DNA from 4 places in the Streptomyces sp. LN549 genome. Region 1 is predicted to be linked to each of the others. Evidence: riboswitches for the same ligand, from Rfam matches in the RefSeq annotation. Region 1 holds a riboswitch; each other region holds the start of a gene.
The links. Region 1 has a riboswitch for cyclic di-AMP ahead of SH922_RS30435 (M23 family metallopeptidase). Riboswitches for the same ligand answer to the same signal wherever they lie in the genome.
Positions count from the first base shown of each region.

Region 2: linked by a shared signal. The riboswitch ahead of SH922_RS20900 (M23 family metallopeptidase) and the one ahead of SH922_RS30435 (M23 family metallopeptidase) in region 1 are both predicted to bind cyclic di-AMP.
Region 3: linked by a shared signal. The riboswitch ahead of SH922_RS24495 (NlpC/P60 family protein) and the one ahead of SH922_RS30435 (M23 family metallopeptidase) in region 1 are both predicted to bind cyclic di-AMP.
Region 4: linked by a shared signal. The riboswitch ahead of SH922_RS04960 (C40 family peptidase) and the one ahead of SH922_RS30435 (M23 family metallopeptidase) in region 1 are both predicted to bind cyclic di-AMP.

Region 1 covers NZ_JAZHRI010000002.1:6,781,583-6,783,774, forward strand. The annotation lists gene SH922_RS30430 (M16 family metallopeptidase) at 1-777, shown strand, start outside; cyclic di-AMP (ydaO/yuaA leader) riboswitch at 994-1,161, shown strand; gene SH922_RS30435 (M23 family metallopeptidase) at 1,175-2,011, shown strand.
Region 2 covers NZ_JAZHRI010000002.1:4,632,568-4,634,759, reverse strand. The annotation lists gene SH922_RS20900 (M23 family metallopeptidase) at 1-970, opposite strand, end outside; cyclic di-AMP (ydaO/yuaA leader) riboswitch at 982-1,135, opposite strand; gene SH922_RS20895 (PP2C family protein-serine/threonine phosphatase) at 1,416-2,192, opposite strand, start outside.
Region 3 covers NZ_JAZHRI010000002.1:5,368,829-5,371,020, forward strand. The annotation lists gene SH922_RS24495 (NlpC/P60 family protein) at 86-1,261, opposite strand; cyclic di-AMP (ydaO/yuaA leader) riboswitch at 1,260-1,426, opposite strand; gene pcrA (DNA helicase PcrA) at 1,685-2,192, shown strand, end outside.
Region 4 covers NZ_JAZHRI010000002.1:1,125,013-1,127,204, reverse strand. The annotation lists gene SH922_RS04965 (LysE family translocator) at 1-203, shown strand, start outside; gene SH922_RS04960 (C40 family peptidase) at 273-746, opposite strand; cyclic di-AMP (ydaO/yuaA leader) riboswitch at 750-945, opposite strand; gene SH922_RS04955 (hypothetical protein) at 1,250-1,558, opposite strand; gene SH922_RS04950 (ATP-dependent Clp protease proteolytic subunit) at 1,566-2,192, opposite strand, start outside.

The DNA.
Region 1 (2,192 bases):
GCGACCGCCGTGGTCGTCGGCGACCTCACGGGCATCGACCTGGACGCCCTGCTCGCCGACACTGTCGGCGACTGGTCGGGCAACACCGCAGAGCCCCGCCCCGTCCCGCCGATCACCGCCGACGACGCGGGCCGTGTGGTGATCGTGGACCGCCCCGGCGCGGTGCAGACGCAGCTGCTGATCGGCCGCATCGGCGCCGACAGGCACGACAGCGTCTGGCCGGCGCAGGTGCTCGGCACGTACTGCCTGGGCGGCACTCTCACCTCCCGGCTCGACCGGGTGCTGCGCGAGGAGAAGGGCTACACCTACGGCGTGCGGGCCTTCGCCCAGGTGCTGCGCTCCTCGGCCCCGGACTCCGCCTCCGGGGCCACGGGTGCCGCGATGCTCGCCATCAGCGGTTCGGTGGACACGGAGTCCACCGGCCCGGCGCTGGACGACCTGTGGAAGGTCCTGCGGACCCTGGCGGCCGAAGGACTGACGGACGCCGAGCGCGAGACGGCCGTGCAGAACCTCGTGGGTGTCGCCCCGCTCAAGTTCGAGACGGCCGCCTCGGTCGCGGGCACGCTCGCCGACCAGGTCGAGCAGCATCTTCCGGACGACTACCAGGCGCACCTGTACGCACGCCTCGCGGAGACCGGCACGGTCGAGGCGACCGCGGCCGTGGTCAACGCCTTCCCGCAGGACCGGCTGGTCACGGTCCTGGTCGGTGACGCGGCGCAGATCGCCGACCCGGTCAGGGCGCTCGGCATCGGTGAGGTATCGGTCGTGGCCGGCTGAGCCGACCCGCTACTTCACTCGATATCGGGGCAAACGGAAGGTCCTGGCGGAGACGTCTCCGCCAGGACCTTCCGTTTTGTCCGCTTTATGGGGGAGGTTGCCTGTCTGCCCTGTGGGATGTGCTACAAAACGGCCTGTCCGTTTGGTGCAGGGAAGTGCCCCCGTTTAGCGTCGGCTCCGCTGTCCGTCACTCGTATGCCGCATCCGCGACGTACCGGGCAGTCATCGCCGAGTCCCCGTCAGGCGCGAGCCTGGGGAGCCGGGGACCCACGCAGTCCCTGGGGTGAATCGGACGCCCGCGCCTCGTGCGAGGCCGGGGGATCCGTAGGAGACCTTCCTGCTCCGAACCCGTCAGCTAACCCGGTAGGCGAGAAGGAAGGAAAGGACCAGCCACTTCATGGCGTTCACCCGTGCCACCGGGAAGCACCGTGCCCCGGGCCGTCTGACGCGCAGCGGCGCGAAGGCCGTCGGCATCGCGACTCTGGCCACCACCGGCGTCATCGGCGGACTGGCCTCCCCGGCCCTCGCCGCGGGCACCGAGACCCCCGCCGTCAGCGAGACCGGCCTCACCCAGGTCATCGCCATCGAGAACGTCCTCGCCGACCGGATCGGCGCACAGGCGGACGCGCAGCGGCACCAGGCCGACGTCGCGGAGCAGAAGGCCAAGGCCGAGGCGGCCAAGAAGAAGGCCGAGGCGAAGAAGAAGGCGGAGCTCAAGGCGAAGGCGAAGGCCAAGGCGGCCGCGAAGGCGAAGGCCGCCGCCCGCGCCGAGGAGGCCCGCGAGAGCGCCGCCCGCGCCGCCCGTTCCGCCGAGCGCACCCGGCTCGGCTCCTTCCAGCTCCCCGTCGCCGGTTCGTACGTGAGCACCGGCTACAAGTCCAGCGGCTCGCTCTGGTCCTCCGGCAGCCACTCCGGCATCGACTTCCACGCCGCGTCCGGCAGCTCCGTCGTCGCCGTCGGCGCCGGCACGGTCGTCGAGGCCGGCTGGGGCGGCGCGTACGGCAACAACATCGTGCTGCGGATGACGGACGGCACGTACACCCAGTACGGCCACCTCTCCTCGATCGGCGTGTCCGTCGGCCAGAGCGTCGGCGCCGGACAGCAGATCGGCCTCTCCGGCTCCACCGGGAACTCGACCGGCCCGCACCTCCACTTCGAGGCCCGGACCACACCCTCGTACGGCTCCGACGTGGACCCGGTCGCCTACCTGCGCGCCCACGGCGTCACCGTCTGACCAACCCCCAGACACCCGGCGAAGGCCCCGGCACCACGCCGGGGCCTTCGCCGTGCCGCCATGCGGCACCAAGTCCGCGCCGGGTCCGCACCGGTCGTTCCCGAACGGCCGGTGACCAAAAGATATTCATGAATTTCCACCCGCCGTCGGAAATGCGACCGCATTGCAATAGAGTCGCAGG
Region 2 (2,192 bases), 2.1 Mb from region 1:
CCTCCAGCTCCAGGACCGTGCGGTAGCCGTAGGAGCCGGAGTAGCCGGCCGACTTGATCGTGCCGCTGTGGATCGCCTTGATCGGCGTACCGGTGGGCGCCGCGAAGTCGAGGCCCGTGTGGTAGCCGGAGGACCACATCGATCCGGCCTCGCCGAAGGTCGAGGTGATCGTGTACGAGGAGGTGGGGATGGCGTAACTGGCGGCGAGCTTGGCGAGCCGCAGGGCTTCCGCCTTCTTCGCCGCCTCCTCCGCCGCCTTCTTCTTCTCTGCGGCGATCTTGGCCTCGGCGGCGTCCTGCTGCTTCTTCGCCTCCGCGGCGGCCTTCTCGGCTGCGGCCTTCTCGGCTGCGGCCTTGACCTCGGCGTCGGCGGCGTCCTGCTGCTGCTCTGCCTGCTGGAGGATGCGGGCGCGCAGGGCCTCACCCGCGTCGGTGGTGCCCTGCTCGGCCTCGGCGGTGGTGATGCCGGCGGTCGTCAGCGGGGCGGAAGCGGTCTCGGCCACGGCCTTCTCCGCCGCGGACTCGGATTCACCCGAGAACAGTGCGCCGACGCCCGGGAGGGACTTGGCGTCGGGGAGATTGTCCGAGATGGAATCGGGAAGAGAGATGGAGACCGGCGGCTTGCTCTGGGCGGTGGCCATGCCACCCGCACCGACGGCCGCGATGACGCCGACGCCGAGGACGGTGGAGCTACGGGCCAGACCGTTGCGCTGCTTGGCGACGCGGTGCTTGCCGCGCACGGGACGGACGGAGTCCTCGGTGGGATTCCATTCCTCCCAGGCCCTGTCGGGCCCGGAGTCGTCGGCGCGGAAGTCGATTCCGAAGCCGCTGCCCCGATCGGTCCCGTGATCGGTCGCGTAGGCGGCCCCGTGCTCCGCACCGACAACGGTGCCGGGCCGGGTCGCGAAGTCATCGCCGTACTCGGACACGAACCGGGAGGGAGCTTCGGGGGCAGGCTTGTTGGACGCCACGGGGGCGCACTCCTTTCCTTCCTTCTCGCCTACCGGGTTAGCTGACGGGTTCGGAGCAGGAAGGTCTCCTACGGGTTCCTCCGTCTCGTCACAAGACAGAGATGCCCGATTCACCCCATGTAGGTGGTTCCCCGGTTCCCTTGCGGAATTCGGCGCTCGCGCACGGTGCCGCCACTGACGGCGGCTGGGACAACCGCGCTGCGTTATCGAACGTTAATAGACACCGGGGTCCGATTCCAAGCCGTTCCCACTGATCGTTCAGGTCTTTGGCCTGGACTTTACGGGACACAACCGGGTGGAAACGGACGAGTTGATCACCCTTCAGCCACTACCCGCTTTCTGACGTTGCGTCAAATGTTATGCGGAGGGATGCCCTTCGGTTACGGACGGTGGCATCGCAGCCAAACCGCTCCCACCGCACCCGGCCCTGGGCTCAGGCTCGGGCTCATCCGCCACCGTCCCCCAGGCCGACGATCTTCACGGTCCTGCGCCGGTCGGGCTGGCCCTCGGCCGGCCGGCCGACCGCGAGCAGCGCCATGTCGTCCGTCGACTCACCGCCCGTGTGCAGCCGCACGTCATCGGTCAGCGCGGACAGCAGCTCCTCGGGCCCCGGGAAGATCCGCCCCCTCAGCCGCTCGGCGGGGGCGTAGAAGACCCCTTCGGCGTCACGGGCCTCGGAGAGGCCGTCCGTATAGAGAAGGAGCGTCGCCCCGGCGGGCAGTTCCCACTCGTCGGCCCGGTCCGGCCACACCCCCAGGTCCATCCCCAGCGGCAGCGCCGGCACCGAAGGCCCGAGCACCTCCAGCGCCCCGTCCGTGTGCAGCAGCAGCGGCTCGGGGTGGCCGCGGTTGACGATCCGCACCACGGACGCACCCGGCGGGATCTCCGCCAGCACGGCGGTGACGAACCCCTCGACCGCATCAAGGCCGCCGCGGGTGCTCGCCTCGCGCGCCAGCGCACGCTCCAGCCGCTGCGCCACGCCCTCGAGCGACTCCTCCTGCTCGGCCGCCTCCCGGAACGCCCCGATGATCACCGCCACCGCCTCCACGGCGTCCAGTCCCTTGCCGCGCACGTCCCCGACCACCAGCCGCACCCCCTGCGGGGTGTCCGTGACCGAGAACAGGTCGCCGCCGACGAACTCGTCCGCCTGCGCCGCCTCGTACCGCGCGGCGACATGCAGCCCGCCGATCCGGTCGGACGGCGTCGGCAGCACCGCCCGCAT
Region 3 (2,192 bases), 1.4 Mb from region 1:
CTGTCCGAACCCCATGGGGTCCGGACAGCGGCGTTCTCATGACCTGGGCTTGGGCTCGGACCCGGGCTTGGGTCTGGAAGCCCGTCTAGCCCGGTCGCACGCTTCCGTAGATCGGCATGTAGAAGATCGACTCCTCGCGCACGTTCGCCCCCGGCTTCGGCGCGTGGATCATCATGCCGTCGCCCTTGTAGATGCCGACGTGGCTGATGTCGTCGTAGAAGAAGACCAGGTCCCCGGGCTGCAGGTCCGCCGTGGCGATCCGGGTGCCGACGTTCACCTGGTCCCAGGTGGTCCGCGGAATGTCGACGCCGGCCGCCTTCCAGGCCGCCTGGGTGAGCCCCGAGCAGTCGTACGAGGCCGGGCCGGTGGCCCCCCAGACGTACGGCTTGCCGAGCTGCGCCCTGGCGAACGCCATGACCTTCTCGGCCTTGGTCGAGGCGTCGGTCCCGGAACCCGTGCCGGTGCCGGTGCCGGTCCCGCTTCCGGTGTCCGTACCGCTTCCGGTGTCCGCCTCCTTGGCGGCCTCCTCGGCCTTGCGGGCAGCCTCGGCCTTCGCGGCGGCCTGCTTCTTCGCCAGTTCCGCAGCCTTGCGCTTGGCCTCCGCCTCCTTCTTGCGCTCCAGCTCCGCCAGACGCGCCTTCTCCTCGGCGGTCAGCTTCGACAGCAGGCTGCGGGCCTCGGACAGCTTCGTCTGGACGTTCTGCTTGCTGGTGCGCAGCGTCGCCTGCGACTCGGTGAGCGTCTCCAGGCTCGCCACGGCCTCGGCCCGCTGCTTGGACGCCTTCGCCTGCTGCGTACGGAAGTCCGAAACGGCCAGCGTCTGGCGCTCGGTCATCCGGTCCATGAGATGGGTCTGGTCGAAGAACGACTGCGGGTCGTCGGCCAGGAAGAAGGTGGCGGTCGGGGCGAGGGCGCCGCCGCGGTACTGGGCGGCGGCATAGGTGCCGAGTGTCCTGCGGGCCTCGTTCAGCTTCTCGGTGCGCCGGGCGACGTCGTCCAGCAGGGTGTCCACCTTGGAGCGCTGCTTGGTCGTCGCCTCCTTCGCCTGGTTGTACTGCTGGGTCGCGGTGCCCGCCTGGCGGTAGAGGTCGTCGACCTTCTTCTGCACGTCCTCGATGCTGGGCTTGGGGGCCGGGGCGGCCAGTGCGCTCTGCGTGGACAGCAGAGTCACCGACGCCAGCGCGGCGGTCGTGAGCCCGACGGCGGGGCCGGTGTTGCGCACCAGGGTGCGCGGTTTGCGATGCGACGCCAAGGCCGGCATCTCCTTCCGTGGACCGCCTACCGGGTTAGCTGTCGGGTTCGGGCGGAACGGAAGGCTGCCCTACGGTCCTGGTGGGGGATTCGGACCGATTCACCCCGGTGATGCGTGTGGGTCCCCGGTTCCGGACTCCTGATGCGGGCAGCCCGGATTCGGCGTGGACGCCCGGTCGGCGTGGATCGCCTCTGGGGGTACGGGCCGCCCGAACGAGCACGCTAGCCAACTCATGGTGCCGCTGTGAAGGTTGATGTTCGATATGCCCGATACATTTTCGTGACCTCGACGGATCGGGGTGCTGTGGGCCCGGTGGACCTGGAATTCCCCCACGCCGTGCGGTCCGCCGCTCGCTCTGTGTGTCCGGTCGTGAGTGCGTGGTTGGTCACTCGGGCCCGGAGTGTCAGTGCGGCGCCCTAGACTCGGACAGCGATGAGCAGCCTCTTTGACGACAGTTTCCTGGCCGGCCTCCAGCACACGGAGGAAGGGCCCCCGCCGCCCCCCGAGGACTCCGCACCCGAAGCGGTGCCGGAGGACCTCTTCGCGGGCGTTTTCGACGGGCCCCCGCCGCCCCGCGACGCGTACTACCGCGACGGGGCCCACCGCCCGGTCGTCGATGCCGCCGCGCTGCTCGACGGGCTGAACACCGAGCAGCGCGCAGCCGTCGTGCACGCCGGGTCCCCGCTGCTCATCGTCGCCGGTGCCGGTTCGGGCAAGACCCGGGTGCTGACCCACCGCATCGCCCACCTGCTGGCCGAGCGCGGGGTGCACCCGGGCCAGATCCTGGCGATCACCTTCACCAACAAGGCCGCGGGCGAGATGAAGGAGCGCGTCGAGCAGCTCGTCGGGCCGCGGGCCAACGCCATGTGGGTCATGACCTTCCACAGCGCGTGCGTACGGATCCTGCGCCGCGAGTCGAAGCGGCTCGGCTTCACCTCGT
Region 4 (2,192 bases), 5.7 Mb from region 1:
CCGCGCCCCTGCCCAGGACGCTGCTGCTCGCCGCGATCGTCGTGCTGATGGCGCTGATCTGGTTCCCGGTCGTGGCGCTCCTGGTGGACCGCCTCGGCCGGTGGCTGCGCCGGCCGCGTACCACCCGGGCGATCGAGGGCGGCAGCGGCGCGGCACTCACCGCACTGGGGCTGGTCCTGGTGACCGGCCCGCTGCTGCACTGACGCGGGAGCACGGGCCGGGACGGGGGAGAGGCCTTGGCGGACCCGTCCGCAGCGGACCGGGGCGGGGCCTCAGCGGACCCGGCCGTAATAGACGCTCTTCGTCCAGATCTTCTCCAGGCGGACCACGGCCCCGGTCTTGGGCGAGTGCCAGATCTTGCCGCTGCCCGCGTAGATGCCCACGTGGTAGATGCTGCGGCCGGAATGGAAGAAGACCAGATCGCCGCGTTGCCGCTTGGAGGACGAGATGTGGCGGGTCTTGTTGTACTGCTGCTGGGCCGTGCGCGGGAGCTTCTTGCCCGCCTTCTTGAACGAGTAGAGCGTCAGGCCGGAACAGTCGAAGCGGCTGGGTCCGGTGGCGCCCCACCGGTAGGGCGCCCCCTTCTTCGACGCGGCGATGTTGAGCGCCTTCATCGAATGCGTCGCGGCCTGGGCTTCGGTCACGGCGCCGGGAACGAACAACGTGCCGCCGACAGCGGCGAGAGTCATGGCCGAGGCCGTCGTGGCCCGGGCGAGCAGAGACGGGACATGAACCTGCGCACTCATGCGCAACCCTTCGTCAGCCGCCTGTGAAGGATGACCTGTCGGGTTCGGGCTGGCGAAGTTGCCCGGCCGCGGATGCGGCTTCACCCCGAGGGACGACCGGAGGTCCGGTCGGCCCGTTGTGCTCGGGTCCTCCACTCCTGCCGATCCACTCCTGTCGACCAGGCATCCGGACGGCGGCAGGACTCGGCGTCCGCCCGGACCGCCCCGCCGCGGTGGCGGGGGCTTGTCGTCCCAGGGATCTTGACTCACCGAGTGCCGGATTTCCGAGGGGAAGCGGCGATATGTGAGGCTCATCACGACTGACCCGTTCGGGTGGGAAGGTGACTTTTCGGCAAACTGTCGACTCTCGCCGACCGGTGCCGCACCAGCCACGGAACGGGAGATTTCACCCATCGTCCACCGCGACAGCGCAAATTGAGCTGTCCCTCGGGCGAAGTAACGTCTACGCCGAACGAGGGAGAATATTTGGTCGACGCGTCGGGCGTGTCGGGTCGAGGGGCTGATCAACTAGGGGGCTCGGGTGGGAGGGTGATCCGCCCGGAGCGCCGTTCGCCGTCCAGCACGCGCAGCGCCCGGGTCAACGTGACTGCGTGGATCCGGGATTCGCCACGCTCGTGCATCAATGCGAGCGCGTCCCGCAGTGCGGCCGAGTACGAGGCCAGCGCCTGGGCGGCGCGCAGCGCGCCGTAGGTGTCGCCGCCGTGGGCCGGATTGATCCGGCCCACCTGGTCGAGGACTTGCAGGTAGCGGTCGATGAACTCGCCCTCCGCGCGGGTCAGGGCGGGCAGTGGAGCGAACTCCGGTGGCTGCATCGGGGATTCACCGCGTCGAGTGCGGAGGCAGCGACAGCGAGCGGTTCTGGACGATGTGGTCGACCAGCCCGTAGTCCTTGGCGCCCTCGGCGTCGAGGATGAGGTCGCGCTCGGTATCGGCGGTGATCTGCTCGGCGGGGCGGCCGGTGTGACGGGCCAGCATGCCGGTGAGCGTCTCGCGCATGCGGGCCAGCTCCCGTGCCTCGATCTCCAGATCGGACGGCTGCCCCTGTACCGGCTCGGCGAGTTCGGGCTGCTGCACCACCACGCGGGCGCCCGGCAGGGCGTGTCGTCTGCCCGGAGCTCCCGCCGCGAGCAGCACGGCGGCGCCGGCCCCCGCCTGGCCGAGACAGAAGGTCTCCACCTCGCAGGTGAGGAACATCATTGTGTCGTAGACGGCGGTCATGGCGCCGAACGTGCCGCCGGGGGAGTTGATGTAGAGCTGGATGGGCCGGTCCGGCGCGTCGTGCTCCAGGTACATGAACTGTGCGACCAGGTCACCGGCCGCAGTGTCGTCGACGGGGGTGCCGAGGAACACGACCCGTTCGGCCAGGAGCTTGGAGTACGGGTCGAGCGTGCGGGTCCCCTGGGAAGTGCGCTCGGTGAACTCGGGCAGTACATGGCGGGCGGCGGG